Linked DNA regions of Lentilactobacillus curieae. The protein of the gene in region 1 binds, or shares a complex with, the protein of each later gene. Links are inferred from orthologs where the notes say so. Each region holds a gene or a part of one and is shown on either strand. Other genes may lie near its edges. The genes, in order: tig and rpsG.

Region 1 (11,292 bases):
CAAACGCTTCAATTCTATGCCCTGGGGCAATCCCCATCGCGTCAGTCAACTCTTTCATCGCACCCGTGGTCTTTGATTCATCCAATTCCATCAGCCTGAATTTCTCTTCTAAAACCAGTTGAGCATTAGTTCCCGCCATATTCAACAGGTCCCGCTTTTGGCCACGCTGTGGTGTCCTTACGGGGACATCCTCAACTACGTGACTAATCACATCGGTTGGTAGCGTATTCGGCACCAAAATCTCTTTTGGTAATAATTGATTTTTTTGTTGATAAAACTGGGCAATGAAACTGACCATTTCTTCATCAGGATCATTAATAATTGGGAAAAGGCGCTTTTCTCGTTTCATCAGCCTTGATTGCCGAATGAAAAAAATTTGAATCGACAGCCACCCCTTATCCATATAGTAGTTAAAGATGTCTCGAGGTGTATTATCATTACTAATAATCTTTTGCTTTTCAACCGTAATTTCGATGTACTTTATTTGATCACGGATTTCTGCAGCCCGCTCATATTCCATTTTTTCAGCTGCTTGTTGCATCCGCTTAGTTAATAACTTTTTTGCACTGTCCACATTTCCATTTAAGAAGGATTTGATCTTCTTGATTTGCTTATCATACTCTTCTTTTGGAACCTCTTTAAAGCAAGGCCCCAGACACTGCCCCATGTGATAATAAAGGCATGGACGGCCTTGATAACCGTTACAGCGTCTTAGCGGATAAACCTTTTGGAGAAAATTTACAGTTTCATCTGCGGCATACACGTTGGGATAAGGGCCGTAATAATATGCCCCGTCCTTTAGTAGCGTGTTCACAATTTTAATTTGTGGGTCACGTTCATTAGTAATTTTAATGTACGGATAACCGCCATTTCCCTGTTTCAACTTAATGTTGAAATAAGGTCGATGCTTTTGAATCAAAGTTATTTCTAACAAGAAGGCTTCCTTATCCGTAGAAGTCACAATGGTTTCAAAATCTGCAATTTCAGAAACAAGCTTCGCAGTTTTCCCCTCATGACTACTCTTGAAATAAGAGCGGACACGGTTCTTCAAATTCTTCGCTTTCCCGACATAGATAATCTTACCGTTGATGTTTTTCATCAGGTAACATCCCGGCATATCGGGTAATAGCGCTAGCTTATGTTCTAAATACTCACTAGCCAAGTTGTCCACCCCCTTCTAAAAGTCCATTCAAAATTATATCGCGAATATACGTTTGCTTCAATTAATCTGAACCACTCAGATACAGTACCTTGATTAAACAACAAATGGCCGAAAAAAATATAAAAGTAGCCACGATGTGTTAATCCTAAAAACATCGCAGCTACTTTTTTATTTTGGTGATGCTTCCCCCCTCAGAAACAAAGTGAAAGCAAACTACCTAGTTTCAATAATTTTTGAAATGAAGTCCTTTGTCCGTTCATTTTTAGGGTTTTGGAAAATTTCATCCGGCTTGTCTTTCTCCAAAACATAGCCATCTGCCATAAACCAAACTTCGTCTGCAACTTCCTTGGCGAATCCCATTTCATGGGTTACCACCACCATGGTCATCCCCTCCTCAGCGAGTTCCTGCATAACCGCTAAGACTTCACCAACCATTTCTGGATCAAGTGCCGAAGTTGGCTCATCAAACAGCATCACTTCCGGATTCATTGCTAATGCTCTGGCAATCGCAACCCGTTGCTTCTGACCACCTGAAAGACTGTCTGGATATGCATCAGCTTTTTCAGCTAAGCCAACTCGATCAAGCAACTTCATCGCCACTTTGGCAGCCTCTGCATCACTCATCTTTTTAACCCTCACCGGAGCAAGTTTTAGATTATCAAGAACAGTCATGTTGGGGAAGAGGTTAAAGTTTTGAAACACCATTCCCATCTTCTCGCGAACTTGAACTAATTCCGCATCGCTAATTCCCATTAAATTCTGACCGTCAAACTGAACAGTTCCTTTAGTAGGCTTTTCTAATAAATTTAAGCATCTTAGAAAAGTACTCTTTCCAGCTCCGGAGGGGCCAATGATACAGATTACTTGGCCTGATTTAACCGTTCCTTCAATGTCCTTCAAAATAACATTGTCGCCAAATTTCTTTTCTAATCCACTAACTTCAATAACTGATTTATCAAGCATGTTTCATCTTCCCTTCGTAGTAGTTTAGCAATCTAGTCAACGCAAACGTCACAATAAAGTAGATTACCATGGCAACGAAAATTGGCATTACTCCACGGTACGTATCAGCCCTAACAATGTTAGTTTGGTAAATCAAATCGGTTACCCCGATGATAGAAACAATTGAACTTTCCTTAATCAACGAGATGAATTCATTACCGAGGGCAGGCCAGATGTTTTTAAATGCTTGCGGTAAGATAACAAACCTCATTAGATCGGTTTTCGATAGCCCTAAACTAGCTGCTGCTTCGGTTTGCCCCTTTGCGACTGAGTTAATTCCACCACGAATGATTTCAGCAACGTATGCACCACTGTTAAGTGAAACTGCAATAATTCCTGAAAGTAGCGCCGGAATATTGACGATGACACCAATCCCAAAGTAAACAAACATTACTTGGACCATCAACGGGGTTCCCCGAATAAACTCGGTATAACTGATTGAAATTCCCCGTAGAATTTTGGACTTACTGAAACGCATCAGTGCCAAAGCAACCCCTAGAACAACTCCAAACAGTGATGAAACTAATGAAATCAGAACGGTGTACTTAATTCCCTTTACAAAGTATGACCAGTAATGAGTCATCGAAGTGTTGACTGTATTGACTTTCATGTACTTTCCTGCTGACGCCAAATACTTTTCAGTCAAGTTTTGCTTTTTAATTTTGGCAATGGTCTTATTTGTTGCATTGACTAATGAAGTTGATCCTTTCTTCATTGCAATTGCCGCACCAACTTCATTTGTGCTTAGCTTATACCCTGACGGAATCATTGCCATTGTCTTATCGTTCTTCACGTAGGCTTCAGCTGAAGGCTTTTCAATTCCCAATGCATCAATCTTGTGCGTTTTTAGAGCCAAAACCAAATCGGTCGACTTATCCATCCCTTTAACATTAGCACCTGGAATTTTCTTCTTGGCTAAATCATATTGTAATGTTCCGGTTTGAGCACCGATTTTTTGGTTTTTCAGGTCTTTAACACTCTTTATCTTGTTCACATCTGATTTGTTAATCAAAAAACTTTGACCACCGTTGTAATAGATATCAGAAAAATCAACGCTCTGCCGTCTTTCCTTAGTAGGATTAATTCCACCAATAGCCATATCAGCTTTACCAGTTTCAATTGCTACTAGTAGTGAATCAAAATTCATACTCTTGATGACTAGCTTAACGTGCAAATCATCAGCAATCTTCTTAACCACATCCATATCCATCCCAACGATTTTATCCTTGCCCTTATGATTAACTTGAAACTCGTACGGTGGGTAATCAGGACTAGTTACCACAATCAATTCTTTTCGCTGCTTGACTCGATTTAGTGAATCATCCGCAGCGTATGTATTGATACTTAGTAACGCTGTAAAACTAATAATTGCAATCAAACTAAGAATAATTTTGGATAACCATTTAGATTTTAAAATATTCATCAACAAACCCTCTCAAATTTAATAATGACAAGATTACACTTATTTTTGTATTTATGCAACAAATTTTGAAAATTAATTGTTTTTATTCATAATTTTAGCCAACTAATGAATAATGTTATATTTAAGCGCTGTCAGTGACAATAAATCGGATATCTGCTATTATCTTGAATGAAGGAGTGACATGCCATGGGATTAAAAGTTAATCGCCAAGATAACCTTGACGCAATGTTTGGTAAATTTTCCGAACTTGATCTAGATGATAAAAAGCGGGACAAGTTTTTAAAACACGACCGCAAAGATAATAAAAAGCGTAAGAACGAGAAGCGTCCTGAAAAGAAACATCATGACACTGACAACGATTAAATTGCGCAATAAAAAACTGTCAAAGACATTTGTCTTTGACAGTTTTTTATTTCTTCATAATTCTATTCAGAAAGTTCAGCTTTAGCAGCTTTAATCTGCATCCGAACTTGGTCGAATCCAGTTCCACCTAATGAGTGGCGCCTTTCAACCGCAACTTCTGATTTAAGGTCCTCGAATACATCCTCATCGATTTTATCTGATGCTTCTTTTAGCTCAGTAATCGACATGTCTTGCAGATTTTTACCTTCATTGATCCCCTTAAGAACCAATTTACCAACGATTGCATGAGCTTCCCTAAATGGGATTCCCTTTGCTGCAAGGTAATCGGCAAGCTCAGTTGCGTTGGAGAAATCATTTTCAGTTGCAGCTTTCATCCGCTCAACATTAGGCTTTGCCGTTTTGATCATCCCATTAAACACCTTCAAGCAAGGCAAGATAGTTTTGACAGTATCAAAAACGCCTTCCTTATCTTCTTGAAGGTCCTTATTATATGCAAGTGGCAAAGACTTCATAGTGGTCAATAGTCCCATTAAGTTACCATAAACCCGACCAGACTTGCCCCTAATTAATTCATCCATATCTGGATTCTTTTTTTGAGGCATGATCGAACTGCCAGTCGTGTAAGCATCACTGAGTTCAAGATAGTTAAATTCATGTGACACCCACATACTGATTTCTTCACAGAACCTGGTTAAATGCATCATCAAAATTGAAGCATTACTCAAAAATTCAAGAGCAAAGTCTCTGTCTGACACAGCATCAAGCGAATTTAGGTAGATTTTCGAAAAGCCTAGTTCATTTGCTGTGTATTCACGGTCAGTTGGAAAGGTCGTCCCTGCCAATGCAGCGGCACCAATTGGTGAAATATCAGTATGAACATTATTAAACTGAAAACGTTCCTTATCACGTTTAAACATCTGATAATATGCCATCAAATAATGCCCGTACGAAATTGGTTGGGCATGCTGCAAATGAGTATACCCTGACATAATTGTCTCTACATTTTTCTCAGCCATTTCAACCAAAGTAGTCTGCAAAGTAGTAATTTCTTCAATTACTTGTGGCAGGCGATTTCTAACATAAAGGTGAAAGTCTAATGCAACTTGGTCATTCCGAGAGCGTGCCGTATGCAACTTACCGGCAACTGGACCAATTTTTTCGGTCAACAGAGCCTCCATGTTCATGTGGATATCTTCATTTTCAGTCGAAAATTCAAGCTTTCCTTGATGAAGCTCATCTCTGAGTTCTTCCAAGCCAGCCACGATCTTGTCACAATCATCCGCTGGTAAGATTTTTGTATGCTTAAGCATTTTCACGTGGGCAAGCGAACCTTCTAGGTCTTCATCTGCCATCAACTGGTCGAATGAAATTGATGCCCCAAATTCGTCGACCCATGATTCAGCTTGGGCAGTAAATCGACCGCCCCATAACTTTTTAGTGCTCATTATTTCTCTTCTCCTTTTGAAGAGAAACCTCCTGAAACAGTAACCTTTTGCTTTTCGTCATTATGGGTCACTGCGTTCACAAATTCTGCCTGCTTATTCTTTAACTGAACTTGTGAATATACTTGGGTTGGAAGTCCCCACAGTTTGATAAATCCTTTAGCAGCCTCTTGATCAAATGAATCTGAAGAAGTATAGGTTGCTAGGTCCTTATCGTAAAGTGAAGAATCTGATTTACGTCCAAGTACCATTACGTTTCCCTTGAATAGTTGTAACTTAATGATACCATTTACAACTTCTTGGGTCTTATCAATGAATGCTTGCATTGCATCCATCAATGGTGAGAACCAAAGTGCATTATAAATCATTTCACTTAATTGCTTTTCAATAACTGGCTTAAAGTGAGCCAAGTCACGTTCAAACGTTAGGTCTTCTAGTTCCTTATGCGCTTTAAGTAAAACAGTTGCTGCAGGGGCTTCATATACTTCACGAGATTTAATCCCTACCAAACGGTTTTCGATATGATCGATTCTGCCAACTCCGTGTTCACCTGCCACATCATTCAACTTCTCGATGATGTCAGCAAAGCTCATTTTTTTACCATCAAGGGCTACTGGAATTCCCTTTTCAAACGTAATTTCAAGTTCAACCGGCTTATCTGGAGTTTCAGTTAATGGCTTAGTAATTGCAAAAGCATCTTCCGGTGCGCTTTCCCAAGGATCTTCCAAAACACCGGCTTCATTTGCACGACCCCAAATGTTAGCATCGATTGAATATGGTGAATCCAAATCAATTGGAATTGGAATGTTATGTTCCTTTGCATATTCAATTTCTTGCTCACGTGACCAGTGCCAGTCACGAACTGGACTCAACACATCTAGTTGGGGATCAAGTCCATGAATTGCAACTTCAAATCGGACTTGGTCATTTCCCTTACCAGTACAGCCATGGGCGACTGCTTCAGCATGCTCTTGGTGAGCAATTTCGACAAGCTTCTTTGAAATGAGGGGTCGTGAAAGGGCAGAAATTAGTGGGTAGCTTCCTTCATAAAAAGCATTTGCCTTCAAAGCAACTGCTGCATAGTCATCAGCGAATTCATCAAGTGAATCCAAAACATATGCTTTAACTGCGCCGACTTTAAGCGCCTTTGATTTAACAAAGTCTAAATCTTTTCCTTCACCAACGTTGATACAGCACGCAACAACGTCGTATCCTTTATCTTTTAGCCATGCAATGGCAACGGAGGTATCAAGTCCTCCTGAATATGCTAGTACTACTTTCTTTTCTGCCATGAAATATCCCTCTTTCATTTAATTGGTTACAAAAGAGAATAACACCTCTATACAAAAACCGCAAGGAATTTTAATTTTTATTCAAAAATAATTTTAAAATAACCTAAAATATTCATTTCAGTACAGGATTCTTGATTTTTAGGGTATAAAAAAAGGCCTAGATTTCTCTAGACCTGTAATTTAATCATTAATTGCAGATGGATAGCGCTGCTTCAAACGGTTAATGTTATCCGTAGCAACTTCATCGAATGGAATATCAGCCCACTCAGCGATTTGAGAAAGGTACCATAAAACATCGCCCATCTCTTTTACAATCGCATCATGATCCAAATTTTCACTATTAAATGTATATTTGCGAACCAAATCAGCAACTTCACCAGCCTCGCCTGTTAGGCCTAGCGCACAGTTAGTTAAAACTTGTTCCTTACCCATTAAAGTCCGATTTGCAGCTTTTTGATAATCGTTAAAATCCATGTTACAGTCTCCCCTCAATCCAATCCCAAACTTGATCCTTACCCTTTTTACTTACAGATGAAAATAGTACTAATGCATCATCTTGTGACATAGATAGGGTCTTACGAATTAATGACTCTTGCTTATTCCATTTTCCGGGAACGATTTTGTCCATCTTAGTTGCAACTGTGAGAATGTCAATCTCGTAGTATTTTAACCACTCGCGCATTGAAATATCATCATCACTTGGTGCATGTCGGCCATCAACCAACGTGATTACCCCACGTAATTGTTCACGCTGGCTAAGGTAGGTTTCAATCATCTTGCCCCACTTTTCACGACTAGCTTTTGAGGCTTTAGCGTAACCATATCCAGGAACATCAACAAAAAATAGTTGGTCCTCCACGTTATAGAAGTTGAGTGTCTGTGTCTTGCCTGGCTGGCCTGATGTGTGTGCCAAACTTTTCCGGTTGATCAACGTGTTTGTAAGTGATGACTTACCAACATTTGAGCGCCCAACTAGCGCAATTTCCGGATAATTCGTCTTCGGATATTGTTTTTCCTCGACAGCACTAATTGTCAAATCGACATTATGAACGTCCAAAAGTACCCCTCCAATTTGTATGTAAAAAACTGATGCAAACTAATAGTAGTTTACATCAGTTTAGACAAAATTACGATGCTTGTTTTAATACCAACTCTGGTTCTTTGTGGTCTGTCACGGTTTCTGGAGTAATAATTACTTTTTCGATATCGTTTCGGCTTGGAATGTCGAACATAATATCACGCATTACTCCTTCGATAATTGATCTCAAACCACGAGCTCCAGTATTTCTAGAAATTGCTAGTTGAGCCATACTCTTAAGTGCTTCTGGTTGGAATTCAAGTTGAACTCCATCCAATGAAATCAACTTAGTATATTGCTTAACCAAAGCATTTTTGGGTTCAGTCAGAATTCTAACTAAGTCTGCCTCAGTTAATTTATCAAGGGCAGTCAAAATTGGCAGTCGACCAATAAATTCGGGAATCAGTCCGAATTTAAGTAAGTCTTCAGGAATAACTGACTGCATGATGTTATTTGAGTCTAAATCAGGTGCAACATCCAAGTTAGTACCAAAACCAATCGTCTTGTCACCTAAACGGCTCTTAACAATGCCTTCAATCCCATCAAATGCTCCACCAACGATGAATAAAATGTTAGTGGTATCAATTTGAATGAACTCTTGTTGAGGGTGCTTACGACCACCCTGAGGTGGAACGTTAGCAATTGTTCCTTCCAAGATTTTAAGCAAAGCTTGTTGCACACCCTCACCAGAAACGTCACGTGTAATCGAGACATTTTCTGACTTCTTAGCAATTTTGTCAATTTCATCGATATAGATAATTCCCTTTTGGGCACGATCAACATCGTAATCAGCATTTTGCAATAGCTTAAGCAAAATGTTCTCGACATCTTCACCGACGTATCCTGCTTCAGTTAAAGTAGTTGCATCAGCAATTGCAAACGGAACATTAAGAGTCCGTGCAAGGGTTTGTGCAAGGTATGTCTTACCAGACCCAGTCGGTCCAATAATACAAATATTACTCTTTTGAAGTTCTAATTCCTCATCGGGATTCTCAACCATTTCATTGACACGTTTGTAGTGGTTATATACCGCTACGGAAAGCGTCCGTTTAGCGTTATCTTGACCAATTACAAACTCATTTAATTTATCAAGAATTTGTTGTGGAGTAAGAACTTTTAGTAGGTCAGCTGGGGCACTTTCAGGAGCAAGCTCTTCATCAATGATTTGCTTACATAAATCAATACATTCATTACAAATGTACACACCTGGTCCCGCAACGATTTTCTTTACTTGGTCCTGAGACTTGCCACAAAAAGAACAAGTTACAGTCCCGTTAGTTTCTGTATCATCAAACAATATATCCACTCCTCATACTAATCGGAAGCATAGTTACTTATAAACACCAGAAGTAACTTTATCACATACTATATAAAAATCAATCATAAGGTTTAATTAGGAAAAAAAGACCCGTCATAAATAACGGATCTTTTTTGAAGAATCTACTAATTAGTCGTTTTCTTTACTTGAATCTTTAGCTTTTGCGTCTTGCTTTGAAGAATCAACAATCAAATCGATTGCCTTCTTAATAGCAATATCATGTTTCAACATGTCTTCAGTAAGGGCGTTGCGAACAGCGTCTTCCTTCATACCATATTGGTCAGCTAAGTTCTTAACTTCAGCATCAATGTCCTTCTTGTCAGGTTCGATGTCTTCAGCTTCAACGATAGCTTCAAGAACTAAGTTAGTCTTAACACGTCTGTCAGCACCATCAGCAAATTGCTTCTTCAAATCGTCTGGTGAAGTACCAGTCAATTGGAAGTACATTTGTGAGTTGATACCTTGTTGTTGCATACCTGCAAGGTATTGGTCCATTTGACGTTGGATGTCGTCGTCCATCATTGATTGAGGAACGTCCTTGATCTCAGCGTTATCAACAGCTTGGCTGATAGCAGCGTCTTCAATGGCATCACGCGCTTCGTTCTTCTTTTGTTCTTTAAGTTCTTCTTTGATCTTGTCTTTTAATTCATCAAGACTGTCAACGTCTTCGTCAACGTCCTTAGCGAAGTCGTCATCAAGTTTAGGCAATTCCTTAGCTTTAACTTCGTGAATTGTAGTCTTGAAGATAGCTTCTTTACCAGCTAATTCCTTAGCTTGGTAATCTTCAGGGAATGTAACTTTAACGTCTACATCTTCACCGGCTTTATGACCAACTAATTGGTCTTCAAAACCAGGAATGAATGAACCTGAACCTAGTTCAAGTGAGTAGTTGTCAGCCTTACCGCCGTCAAATTGCTTGCCGTCTACTGAACCATCAAAGTCAATGACAACAGTATCGCCATTTTCAGCAGCCTTGTCTTCTTTAAGTACAAGTTCAGCTTGGCTTTCACGACGCTTTTCAAGCTCGGCATCGATATCTTTTTGGTATACACGAGTGTTTTGCTTAGGAACACTAAGTCCTTGGTAGTCACCAAGTTTTACTTCAGGCTTAACGTAAACAGTTGCCTTGATAACCCATGGCTTACCTTTTTCCATTGATTCAACACTAATTTGAGGTTGATCAACTGGTTCGATTTTTGAATCTTTAACAGCACCTTCGTAGGCTTCTGGTAAGAGAATGTTCAAAGCATCTTCATAAAGTGCTTCTTCGCCGTACATTTGGTTAAATACTTGGCGTGGAACCTTTCCTTTACGGAATCCTGGAACGCTGATGCTAGTCTTATTTTTTTTGAATGCTCGATCTAAACCTTTTTCGATCAAGTCAGTACTAATTTCAAAAGTTAATTCTCCGTCATTAGTACCTTTCTTTTCCCATTTTGCAGACATTTTGTTTCCTCCGAGACAAAAGATTATTTGTACAATTTCTCATTGCATAACATTGTTATTTTAACGTATTAACAAGTAAAAGTAAAATCTATTTGAGATTTAAACAAAAAAGCCATGGGAAAAATCCCATGACTTTAAAAATGATGTGAAAATGAAATTAGTCTTTAACTTCACCAACAACACCGGCACCAACAGTATGTCCACCTTCACGAATAGTGAACTTAGTACCTTTTTCAATGGCAACTGGCTTAGTTAATTCAACGTTAAATTCAACGTTATCACCAGGCATAACCATTTCTACGCCGTCTTCCAATTCAATAACACCAGTAACATCAGTGGTATGGAAGTAGAATTGTGGACGATAGTTTGAGAAGAATGGAGTATGACGTCCACCTTCTTCTTTAGTCAAGATATAAACTTGGCCAGAGAATTGTTTGTGGGTTTGGATTGAGCCAGGGGCTGCAAGTACTTGTCCACGAACAACTTGTTCACGGTCAACACCACGAAGAAGTACACCAATGTTATCACCGGCTTGACCTTCGTCAAGTGTCTTACGGAACATTTCAAGACCAGTAACAGTTGACTTAGTTGGTTCGTCATGCAATCCAACGATTTCAACTTCGTCACCAACTTTAACGATACCACGATCAACACGTCCTGATGCAACAGTACCACGACCTGTGATAGTAAATACGTCTTCAACTGGCATTAAGAATGGCTTAGTATCGTCACGTTCTGGAGTTGGGATGTATTCATCAACAACGTC
Region 2 (11,359 bases), 1.3 Mb from region 1 along the record:
ATAAAAATGGAATAAATGGTAGCTTATAACGATAGTTTTTCAAACAACACAAAAACAGCAACGCCAGGATACACGCGATGAAGATAATTATTAGAGTGGTTAAATTACCGACAATGAGGAAAAATGCGAGAACTATTTCAATATCAGCATTACCGATAAAACGTTCTCTGTAGTTAATCCGAGTAATAATGAGTGATAAGGTCCAGATAAATCCGATGAAAACAAAAGGGTTTGGGCTGATGAAACTTGCCGTAATCATAAATCCCAATGTCTCCCATTGATACAACTGTTGATCTGATAGGTCTTCTAAAGTTAGCAAGGTCAGCCAGGTGAAAATTATTGCTGCACTGATAGGAGAGACTGCGTGTGTTGCTAAAATAAATAGGGTGCCTAATGAAATCTCAGCTATGAATCCAATCTTAGGAATTTTAGCCGAGCAATTACTACACTTTCCACGTAGGGTTATGTAACTTAGTACTGGAATAAGTTCCCAAGTGTGTAATACTGTTTGACAGTTGTCACAATGAGACTGAGGGAATATAATTGATTCGTTCCTCTTGAGTCTGGTTACGACCACACATAGAAACGACGCGAGGGAGCTTCCGAGAATAAAAGCAAACAGTGACATAATCATAATAATTGATACCTCCTATCAGTTAAGTACGATAAAAAGATATGATTATTCGATATTGACACAAACTGTTCTCCATGATAAATTAGACAAGGTGCTTTTTGTAACAGGTTTCTGAATCGATCAGACATGCTGACTGTTCTGACAAAAAGTGTTGGGCGGTACACATTCTTTTTTACCAAAAAAAGAACCGCCTGGATGTGTGGACTTATATTATATTGATATTTGCGAAAGGAGTACTTTTTAGATGCCTACAATTAACCAATTGGTTCGTAAAGGACGTAAATCTAGAAGTTCTAAATCAAATGCACCAGCTTTAAACTATGCTTACAACTCATACAAGAAGAAGCAAGTTAACGTACCTGCTCCTCAAAAACGTGGGGTTGCTACTCGTGTCGGTACTATGACACCAAAGAAGCCTAACTCTGCTTTGCGGAAGTATGCTCGTGTTCGTTTGTCAAACTTGATCGAAGTTACTGCTTACATTCCAGGTATTGGACACAACTTACAAGAACATAGTGTTGTTCTTATTCGTGGTGGCCGTGTAAAGGATTTACCTGGTGTTCGTTATCACGTTATTCGTGGTGCCCTTGATACTGCCGGTGTTCAAGATCGTCGTCAAAGTCGTTCTAAATACGGTACAAAGAAGCCTAAAGAATAATATCTATTCGATTAATTCAATTTAGTTCTATCTATTAATAGGAGGATAACGAAATGCCTAGAAAAGGAAATGTTCAAAAGAGAGAAGTACTACCAGATCCAATGTACAACTCTAAATTGGTTACTCGCTTGATTAACCGTATGATGCTTGACGGTAAGCGAGGAACTTCAGCAAAAATTTTATATGCTGCATTCGATTTAATTAAAGAAGAAACTGGTAATGAACCAGTTGAAGTGTTTGAAGAAGCTATGAAGAACGTAATGCCTGTACTTGAAGTTAAGGCTCGTCGTGTTGGTGGATCAAACTACCAAGTTCCAATCGAAGTTCGCCCAGATCGTCGTACTACTTTGGGTCTTCGTTGGATTGTTAGCTACGCACGTTTACGTGGTGAACATACTATGACTGAACGTCTTGCACGTGAAATCATGGATGCTGCTAACAATACTGGTGCAGCTGTTAAGAAGCGTGAAGACACTCACAAGATGGCTGAAGCCAACCGTGCCTTCGCTCATTACCGTTGGTAATCACATACAATTATTACAATTTTGGATAACGGTCAAACGACCGTTTTTCCTGTAAAATCAGCACGTTTTTTGAAAGGAGTCACACAATGGCTAACAAACGAGAATTTCCGCTAGAAAAAACTCGTAACATCGGTATCATGGCGCATATCGATGCTGGTAAAACAACTACTACTGAACGTATCTTGTACTATACCGGTAAGATTCACAAAATTGGTGAAACCCATGATGGTGCTTCACAAATGGACTGGATGGACCAAGAACAAGAACGTGGTATTACTATCACTTCAGCTGCTACAACAGCTGCTTGGAAAAACCACCGTATTAACATTATTGATACCCCAGGACACGTGGACTTCACTATTGAAGTTGAACGTTCACTCCGTGTTCTTGATGGTGCCGTAGCTGTTCTTGATGCACAAGCCGGTGTTGAACCTCAAACAGAAACTGTTTGGCGTCAAGCATCTGACTATGATGTTCCAAGAATCGTATTTGCAAACAAGATGGATAAGTTGGGTGCAGACTTCGACTTCTCTGTTCAATCACTACGTGACCGTTTGCAAGCTAATGCATTGGCTATTCAAATGCCAATTGGTGCCGAAGACGACTTCGAAGGTGTTATTGACCTTGTTGAAATGAAGGCTGATATCTACGACGAAGACGAATTGGGTTCAGAATGGGATACTGTTGATATTCCTGATGAATATAAAGAAGAAGCTGAAAAGCGTCGTGGACAAATGCTTGAACAATTAGCTGATATTGATGATGACATCATGGAAAAATACCTTGATGGACAAGAAATCTCAGTTGATGAAATCAAAGCTGCAATCCGTAAAGGTACTTTGAGCTTGGAACTATTCCCAGTACTTGCTGGTTCAGCTTTCAAGAACAAAGGTGTTCAAATGATGCTTGACGCTGTTGTTGATTACTTACCATCACCACTTGATGTTAAGCCATACAGTGCCACTGATCCTTCAACTGACGAACAAGTTGATTTAGTTGCTGGTGACGACAAGCCATTTGCTGCTTTAGCATTTAAGGTTGCTACCGACCCATTTGTTGGTCGTTTGACATTTATTCGTGTATATCAAGGTACTCTTGAATCAGGTTCATATGTTCTTAACGCTACTAAGGATAAACGTGAACGTGTTGGTCGTTTGCTACAAATGCATTCTAACCAACGTCAAGAAATTCCAGAAGTATTCTCAGGTGATATCGCTGCTGCTATCGGTTTGAAGAACACCACTACTGGTGATTCTTTGACTGATCCAGATCATCCACTTCACTTGGAATCAATGGAATTCCCTGACCCAGTTATCCAGGTTGCTGTTGAACCTAAGTCAAAAGCTGATCAAGATAAGATGGATGTTGCTCTTCAAAAGCTTGCTGAAGAAGATCCTTCATTCCATGCTGAAACTAACCCAGAAACTGGTGAAACTATTATCGCCGGAATGGGTGAGTTGCATTTGGACATTATCGTTGATCGTATGAGACGTGAATTTAACGTTGAAGCCACTATTGGTGCTCCACAAGTTTCATACCGTGAAGCCTTCACTAAGTCCGTTCAAGCTCAAGGTAAGTTTGTTCGTCAATCTGGTGGTAAAGGTCAATATGGTGATGTTTGGATTGAATTCACACCTAACGAAGAAGGTAAAGGATTCGAATTCGAAGATGCTATCGTTGGTGGTGTTGTTCCTCGTGAATACATCCCTTCAGTAGAACAAGGTTTGAAGGAAGCATTGAATAACGGTGTTCTTGCCGGTTATCCATTGGTTGACTTGAAAGCCAAGCTTTACGATGGTAGTTATCATGATGTCGATTCTAGTGAAGCCGCATTTAAGGTTGCCGCTTCAATCGCATTGAGAGAAGCTGCTAAGAAGGCTGCTCCAGTTATTCTTGAACCAATCATGAAGGTTGAAGTTCGTGTGCCAGAAGAGTACATGGGTGATATCATGGGTCAAATCACTGCCCGTCGTGGTCGTGTTGAAGGTATGGAAGCAGTTGCTGGCTCTGAAGAAATTCACGCCTTCGTTCCACTTTCAGAAATGTTCGGTTACGCAACTACTTTACGTTCTGCATCACAAGGTCGTGGTACTTTCACTATGACATTTGATCACTACGAAGCAGTTCCAAAGAGCATTCAAGAAGATATTATCAAGAAGAATGGCGGAAACGCTTCTTCAGAAGACTAATATTTTTAAAAGACGAGCTATGCTCGTCTTTTTTGTTTGGTAAAGAATGACAGAAATATTACAAATGCAAATTTATCTAGGATAAGCCTTGTCATGTGACGGGTTTTCTTGTACACTATTCAGGTAATTGTTTTTACGGGTAAGTATGCTCAAAAAATGATACAAGATAGCTTTGATGTGAAAGGTTGCGACACACCCGGATGCTTTGCCATGGGTTTGGCGGTAATTTTCACGGAGTTAGTCATATTTTTAAAATAGACGAAGGAGGGAACACAATGGCAAAACAAAAGATTCGTATTCGCTTAAAGGCATATGAGCATCGTATTTTAGATCAATCAGCAGAAAAAATCGTTGCTACGGCAGAAAGAACTGGAGCTACTATTTCAGGTCCAATTCCACTACCTACTGAACGCACAATTTATACTGTTTTGAGTTCACCACATAAGTTTAAGGATGCTCGTGAACAGTTTGAAATTTTGACACATAAGCGTTTAATCGATATTACTAATCCAACACCAAAGACAGTTGACTCATTAATGAAGCTCGACTTGCCAAGCGGTGTGGACATTGAAATTAAGCTATAAAAAATACAATTAAATTGGAGGTGTACTCATGACCACAAAAGGAATCTTAGGAAAGAAAGTTGGAATGACCCAAGTATTCACAGATAATGGTGAATTAGTTCCCGTTACAGTTGTTGAAGTAAGTCCAAACGTTGTTATGCAAGTTAAAACTGCAGAAACTGACGGTTACGACGCAATTCAATTGGGTTATGCAGACAAACGCGCTGTGCTTGCAAACAAGCCAGAAGAAGGTCATGCAAAGAAAGCAAAAACTACTCCTAAGCGCTTCATTAAAGAAATCAAAGATGTTGAGCTAGGAGATTACGAATTATCAGGTGAAGTTAAGGCTGACATCTTTGAACCAGGAGACATCGTTGATGTAACTGGTATTACTAAGGGTCATGGATACCAAGGTAACATTCATAAAGATGGTCAACGTCGTGGACCAGAAACTCATGGTTCTCGTTATCACCGTCGTCCAGGTTCATTGGGACCAATCATTAACCGTGTTGCAGCAGGTATGAAACTACCAGGTAGAATGGGTAACAAGACAGTTACAATTCAAAACCTTGAAATCGTTCGTACTGATGTTGAAAACAATGTGATTTTGGTTAAGGGTAACGTTCCTGGAGCTAACAAATCATACATTACAATCAAAACCGCAGCTCGCGGTACAAAATAATAGAAGGGAGGCAACCATAAATGACTGATGTAGCATTATATAAACAAGATGGAAGTAAAAGCGGTAACGTATCATTAAACGACTCAATCTTTGGTATTGAACCAAACGAAAACGTTGTTTTTGACACAATCTTAATGCAACGTGCTTCAATGCGCCAAGGAACACACGCTGTTAAGAACCGTTCAGCTGTTCGCGGTGGTGGTAAGAAACCATGGCGTCAAAAGGGTACTGGTAGAGCTCGTCAAGGATCAATTCGTTCACCACAATGGCGTGGCGGTGGAATTGTCTTCGGACCTGCTCCACGTTCATACGCATACCATTTACCACGTAAAGTTACTCGTTTAGCATTGAAGTCTGTTCTATCTACTAAGGTAGCAGATGACAAGTTCTTAGTTGTTGATGCACTTGCATATGACGCACCAAAGACTAAAGACTTCTCAGCAATGTTAGACAAGTTGGAAGTTTCAACTAAGACATTGGTAGTTTTGGAAGACGACAACGAAAAAGCAATGTTATCTGCACGTAACCTTGAAAACGTTAAGGTTGTCCTTGCAAAAGGAATTAACGTACTCGATGTTGCCAACAGTGACAAAGTCGTTATTACAAAAGCTGCCCTTTCTCAAGTAGAGGAGGTGCTCGCATAATGGAATCACGCGATATCATTTTACGCCCAGTTATTACTGAAGAATCAACCAGCAAGATGGACGATAAGAGCTACACTTTCGACGTAGATCTACGAGCAACTAAAACCCAAGTGAAAAAAGCTATCGAAGACATTTTTGATGTTAAAGTAACACGAGTAAACATCATGAACGTTAAGGGTAAGCAAAAACGCCAAGGTAGATATGTTGGCTTTACTAAGAAACGTCGTAAGGCAATCGTTACATTGTCTGAAGATTCAAAAGAAATTCAATTATTCGGCGAAGAATAAAAATAATCAACTAGGAGGGAAACATCTTGGCTATTAAGACATACAAGCCAACCAGCAATGGTAGACGTAACATGACTAGCCTTGACTACAGTGATATCACTAAGTCAAAGCCTGAAAAGTCATTGCTTGAACCAAAGAGCAAGACTGCTGGCCGTAACAACTACGGTCATATGACTGTTCGTCACCGTGGTGGTGGTAACAAGAATCAATACCGTGTTATTGATTTCAAACGTAACAAAGATGACATTACAGCTACTGTTAAAGCCATCGAATATGATCCTAACAGAACTGCAAACATTGCTCTTGTTGTATATGAAGATGGTGTTAAGTCATACATCCTCGCACCTAAGGGCTTAAAAGTTGGGGATAAAATTGAATCTGGTGCAAATGCAGATATTAAGACTGGTAACACTTTGCCATTGGTAAACATTCCAGTTGGTTCAGTTATCCACAATATCGAATTGAAGCCAGGTAAGGGTGGACAACTTGTTCGTTCTGCTGGTACTTCAGCTCAATTACTTGGCCGTGACGGTAAGTACGCACTTGTTAGATTATCATCTGGTGAAGTTCGTATGATTCTTTCTGTTAACCGCGCTACTATCGGTGCCGTAGGTAACGAAGAACATGAACTTGTTAATGTTGGTAAAGCTGGTCGTACTCGTTACAAGGGTCAACGTCCACACGTTCGTGGATCTGTAATGAACCCTAACGATCACCCACATGGTGGTGGTGAAGGTAAAGCTCCAGTTGGTCTTCCATCACCATTATCACCATGGGGTAAGAAGACAGTTGGTAAGAAGACTCGTTCTAAGAAGGCACGTTCAGATAAGTTTATCGTTCGTCGTCGTAAAGGATCGAAGATGTAATAAATCGCATTAAAAAGCACATGTTAACAGAGGAGGTCACATAATGAGTCGTAGCTTAAAAAAGGGACCATTCGCTGACGAGTACCTACTTAAGAAAGTAGATGCCCAAAAGGACCAAGACAAGAAGTCAGTAATCAAGACTTGGTCACGTCGTTCAACGATTTTCCCAAGTTTTATTGGATATACATTCGCAGTTTATGATGGACGTAAACACGTCCCAGTGTATGTTCAAGAAGACATGGTTGGACATAAACTCGGTGAGTTCGTTCCAACTCGTACTTTCCATGGACACGGTAGCAATGCCGATAAGAAAACAAAGTAAGCAAGGAGGATAACTAATGGCTGAACAAGTTACATCAGCAACAGCAACTGCTAAAACTGTTCGTATCGCCGCTCGTAAGGTCCGCCTTGTAGTTGATCTTATCAGAGGCAAGAACGTTGCAGAAGCAGCAGCTATCTTGGACTTCACACCTCGTGGAGCTTCACCGGTAGTATCAAAAGTACTAAAATCTGCAGTTGCTAACGCAGAAAACAACTTTGACTTAGACAGTGAGAACTTGTACGTAAGCGAAGCATTTGTCAACGAAGGACCAACGCTCAAGCGTTTCCGTCCACGTGCAAAGGGCTCAGCTTCACCAATCAACAAGCGCACAAGTCATATTACAATCGTAGTTTCAGAAAAAGAGGAGGGATAACGCGTGGGACAAAAAATTAATCCTAATGGATTCCGAGTAGGTGTGATTCGCGACTGGGAAGCTAAATGGTACGCTGATAAAGAATATGCAGCATACTTGCGTGAAGACCTACAAATCCGTAAATATATTGAAAAGCGTCTTGCAAGTGCTTCAGTTTCAACTGTTGAAATTGAACGTGCTGCAAACCGGGTTAACGTTTCAATTCATACTGCTAAACCAGGAATGGTTATTGGTAAGGGTGGATCTGAAGTAGAAAACCTTCGTAAAGAACTTAATAACCTTACTGGTAAGAGAGTTCACATCAACATCATCGAAATCAAGAAACCTGATTTAGATGCTAAATTAGTTGGCGAAAACATTGCTCGTCAATTGGAAGGCCGTGTTGCTTTCCGTCGCGCAATGCGTCAAGCAATGCAACGTTCAATGCGTTCAGGCGCAAAGGGTATCAAGACACAATCATCAGGTCGTTTAAACGGTGCGGATATGGCACGTGTTGAAACATATTCTGATGGTACTGTTCCTTTGCATACTCTTAGAGCTGATATTGACTATGCATGGGTAGAAGCTCACACAACTTACGGTGCAATTGGTGTTAAGACATGGATTTACCGTGGTGAAATTCTTCCAGAAAAAAAGAACAGCGAGAATGAGGACAAAGGAGGGAAATAAACATGTTAGTACCAAAACGTGTTAAGCATCGTCGTGAACACCGTGGCAAGCTCCGTGGAGCAGCTAAGGGTGGTAAGCAAGTAAGCTTCGGCGAATATGGTTTGCAATCTTTGGATTCAAAATGGATCACAAACAGACAAATCGAAGCCTCTCGTATAGCAATGACCCGTTATATGAAGCGTGGTGGAAAAGTTTGGATTAAGATTTTCCCTCACAAGTCATATACCGAAAAAGGTGTCGGAGTTCGTATGGGTAATGGTAAAGGTACGCCAGCTGGATGGGTAGCCCCTGTTAAGCGTGGTAAGGTACTTTTCGAAGTCGGTGGTGTTTCAGAGGAAGTTGCCAACGAAGCATTAAGACTTGCATCAATGAAACTTCCCGTTAGAACTAAGATTATTAAACGTGAGGAAGTAGGTGGCGAATCAAATGAAGGCTAATGAAATTAATGAATTAACCACTGCTCAAATGATTGACAAAGAAAAAGATTATAAAGACGAATTGTTCAATCTTCGTTTCCAATTGGCCACTGGCCAACTTGAAAACACTGCTCGTCTGAAGCAAGTTCGTAAGAACATTGCTCGTATCAAGACAGCACTTCGTCAACAAGAACTAAACAAGTAGAATACGATAAGGAGGTAACTAATTAATGGCTGAAGAACGCAACCAGCGTAAAGTATACCAAGGACGTGTAGTTTCTGCTAAGAGTGACAAAACTATCACTGTTGTTGTTGAAACATACAAGACACATCCTGTATATGGCAAGCGTGTTAAGTATTCTAAAAAATATACTGCTCATGATGAAAACAATGAAGCAAAGGTTAACGATATTGTCCGGATCATGGAAACTCGTCCAATGTCAAAGACAAAGCGTTTCCGTCTTCTAAACATCGTTGAAAAAGCGGTTATTATTTAATTTAATTTTTATCATTTTTTATCGTATTCTGATCTTAAAAAATGAAGGGAGGATATACCTTTGATTCAACAAGAAAGCCGTTTAAAAGTTGCTGACAACTCAGGCGCAAGAGAAATTTTAACTATTAAGGTCTTAGGTGGCTCAACTAGAAGATATGCCGGAATCGGTGACACCATCGTTGCTACGGTTAAACAAGCAACACCAGGTGGCGTTGTCAAAAAGGGTGACGTTGTTAAAGCTGTTGTTGTCCGTACTAAGTCAGTTACTCGTCGTAATGATGGTTCATACATTCGTTTTGACGAAAATGCTGCTGTATTGATTCGTGACGATAAAAGCCCTCAAGGTACTCGTATCTTTGGCCCGGTTGCTCGTGAATTGCGTGATCACAACTTCATGAAGATCGTTTCATTGGCCCCAGAAGTACTTTAATTTCAACCAAGGATATAAGGAGGTGCCGTTATGTTCATTAAAACTGGTGACAAAGTTCGCGTTATTAGTGGTAAGGACAAGGGTAAAGAAGGAACAGTTAAGAAGACTATTGCTTCAAAAGACCGTGTTATCGTCGAAGGCGTAAACATGATCAAGAAACATTCAAAGGCTTCATCAACTAACCCACAAGGTGGAATTGTTGATACTGAAGCACCTATCCATGTTTCTAACGTAATGCTAATTGACCCTTCAACAAATGAACCAACTCGTGTTGGTTTCAAAGTTGAAGATGGAAAAAAAGTTCGTTTTTCTAAAAAGACACAAAAAGCAATCAATTAATTATTAATTGAAAGGAGGATACCTTTTAAATGTCAAGTCGTTTACGAGAAAAATTTGATAACGAAATCAAATCACACATGATGGAAAAGTTCAACTATTCTTCAACTATGCAAGCACCTAAGATTGAGAAGATTGTTTTGAACATGGGTGTTGGTGACGCTGTTACTAACGCTAAGAACTTGGATGAAGCAGTTGCAGAACTTGCTTTGATCTCAGGTCAAAAACCTTTAGTTACAAAGGCTAAGAAATCAATTGCCGGTTTCAGACTTCGTGAAGGAATGTCAATCGGTGCCAAAGTTACCCTTCGTGGTGACAGAATGTATGATTTCTTGGATAAGTTGATCAATGTTTCATTACCACGTGTTCGTGACTTCCATGGTGTTAGTAGCCGTGCCTTTGATGGCCGTGGTAACTACACTTTGGGTGTTAGAGAACAATTGATTTTCCCAGAAATTGACTACGATAATGTTAACCGTGTTAGAGGTTTGGACATTGTTGTTGTAACTACTGCTAATACTGATGAAGAATCACGTGAATTGTTGACTCAATTCGGTATGCCATTCGCCAAATAATGAGGAGGTTTCACATTGGCTAAAAAATCATTAATTGTAAAAAGTGAACGCCCTGCTAAATTCTCAACTCAGAATTACACTCGTTGCGAACGTTGCGGACGACCTCATTCAGTTTACAAAAAATTCCATTTATGCCGTTTATGCGTACGTGAACTTGCCCACAAGGGACAAATTCCTGGCATGAAAAAAGCAAGTTGGTAATATTCTAAAAAGGAGGTTGTACGTTAATGTCTATGACTGACCCAATTGCAGACTTTTTAACTCGCATTCGTAATGCAAACATGGTTTACCATGAAACAGTTGAAGTACCTGCATCAAAGATTAAACGTGATATCGCTGAAATCCTCAAACGTGAAGGTTTTGTACGCGATGTTGAATATATTGAAGATGATAAGCAAGGCGTAATCCGCGTATTCTTGAAATACGGTAAGGACAAGCAACGCGTTATCACCGGTTTAAAGAGAATTTCAAAGCCAGGTTTACGTTCATACGTTAAAGCTGACGCTGTTCCTAAGGTTCTTAACGGACTTGGAATTGCAATTATTTCTACTTCAAACGGAGTTGTTACTGACAAAGAAGCTCGCGCTCAAAAAGTCGGTGGCGAAGTATTAGCTTACGTTTGGTAATAAATATCATTAAATAGGAGGTGTAATTTCAATGAGTCGTATTGGTTATAAAACTGTTACTATCCCTGA

Evidence for each region.
Region 2: the proteins of tig (region 1) and rpsG are in contact, whole or in part, in a crystal structure (PDB 3GTY), measured with the Thermotoga maritima proteins. The link is inferred for Lentilactobacillus curieae from one-to-one orthologs. Residues at the interface, in WP_004081061.1 of Thermotoga maritima: Glu122, Val124, Val129, Leu130, Tyr133, Glu188, Gly259, Ile262, Tyr263, Glu266, Ser270, Glu273, Gln274, Glu277, Arg308, Gln311, Ile312, Ser315, Tyr316, Glu325, Arg329, Arg336, Leu363, Phe366, Trp367, Arg373, Leu377, Arg381, Leu384, Glu387; in WP_004081843.1 of Thermotoga maritima: Lys34, Lys52, Lys55, Glu59, Arg62, Gln63, Glu66, Asn67, Lys69, Val71, Arg95, Ala109, Lys110, Lys111, Gly112, Arg113, Pro114, Glu117, Glu121, Ile124, Ala125, Tyr127, Asn128, Asn129, Thr130, Gly131, Lys135, Asp139, Arg142, Met143.

The regions. Positions count from the first base shown.
Region 1 is NZ_CP018906.1:77,338-88,629, forward strand. The notes cover bases 8,369-11,292. They hold tig (trigger factor), read right to left. Parts: upstream 10,527-11,292; coding sequence 9,210-10,526; downstream 8,369-9,209. Other genes in these bases: clpX (ATP-dependent Clp protease ATP-binding subunit ClpX), read right to left, coding at 8,369-9,059; tuf (elongation factor Tu), read right to left, coding at 10,684-11,292. Also shown: excinuclease ABC subunit UvrC, read right to left, coding at 1-1,162; PL11_RS00475 (amino acid ABC transporter ATP-binding protein), read right to left, coding at 1,376-2,125; PL11_RS00480 (ABC transporter substrate-binding protein/permease), read right to left, coding at 2,118-3,587; PL11_RS10300 (SPJ_0845 family protein), read left to right, coding at 3,774-3,950; argH (argininosuccinate lyase), read right to left, coding at 4,013-5,395; PL11_RS00490 (argininosuccinate synthase), read right to left, coding at 5,395-6,684; PL11_RS00495 (nucleoside triphosphate pyrophosphohydrolase family protein), read right to left, coding at 6,865-7,158; yihA (ribosome biogenesis GTP-binding protein YihA/YsxC), read right to left, coding at 7,160-7,741; more of clpX, read right to left, coding at 7,812-8,368. UniProt on the Bacillus subtilis protein: Involved in protein export. Acts as a chaperone by maintaining the newly synthesized protein in an open conformation. Functions as a peptidyl-prolyl cis-trans isomerase.
Region 2 is NZ_CP018906.1:1,359,876-1,371,234, forward strand. Bases 90-3,080 are described here. They hold rpsG (30S ribosomal protein S7), read left to right. Parts: upstream 90-1,345; coding sequence 1,346-1,816; downstream 1,817-3,080. Other genes in these bases: PL11_RS10530 (prepilin peptidase), read right to left, coding at 90-634; rpsL (30S ribosomal protein S12), read left to right, coding at 879-1,292; fusA (elongation factor G), read left to right, coding at 1,903-3,080. In the rest of the region: more of PL11_RS10530, read right to left, coding at 1-89; more of fusA, read left to right, coding at 3,081-4,005; rpsJ (30S ribosomal protein S10), read left to right, coding at 4,281-4,589; rplC (50S ribosomal protein L3), read left to right, coding at 4,618-5,250; rplD (50S ribosomal protein L4), read left to right, coding at 5,271-5,894; rplW (50S ribosomal protein L23), read left to right, coding at 5,894-6,181; rplB (50S ribosomal protein L2), read left to right, coding at 6,208-7,047; rpsS (30S ribosomal protein S19), read left to right, coding at 7,091-7,369; rplV (50S ribosomal protein L22), read left to right, coding at 7,386-7,742; rpsC (30S ribosomal protein S3), read left to right, coding at 7,746-8,411; rplP (50S ribosomal protein L16), read left to right, coding at 8,414-8,848; rpmC (50S ribosomal protein L29), read left to right, coding at 8,838-9,032; rpsQ (30S ribosomal protein S17), read left to right, coding at 9,058-9,324; rplN (50S ribosomal protein L14), read left to right, coding at 9,385-9,753; rplX (50S ribosomal protein L24), read left to right, coding at 9,784-10,092; rplE (50S ribosomal protein L5), read left to right, coding at 10,122-10,664; and 3 more genes.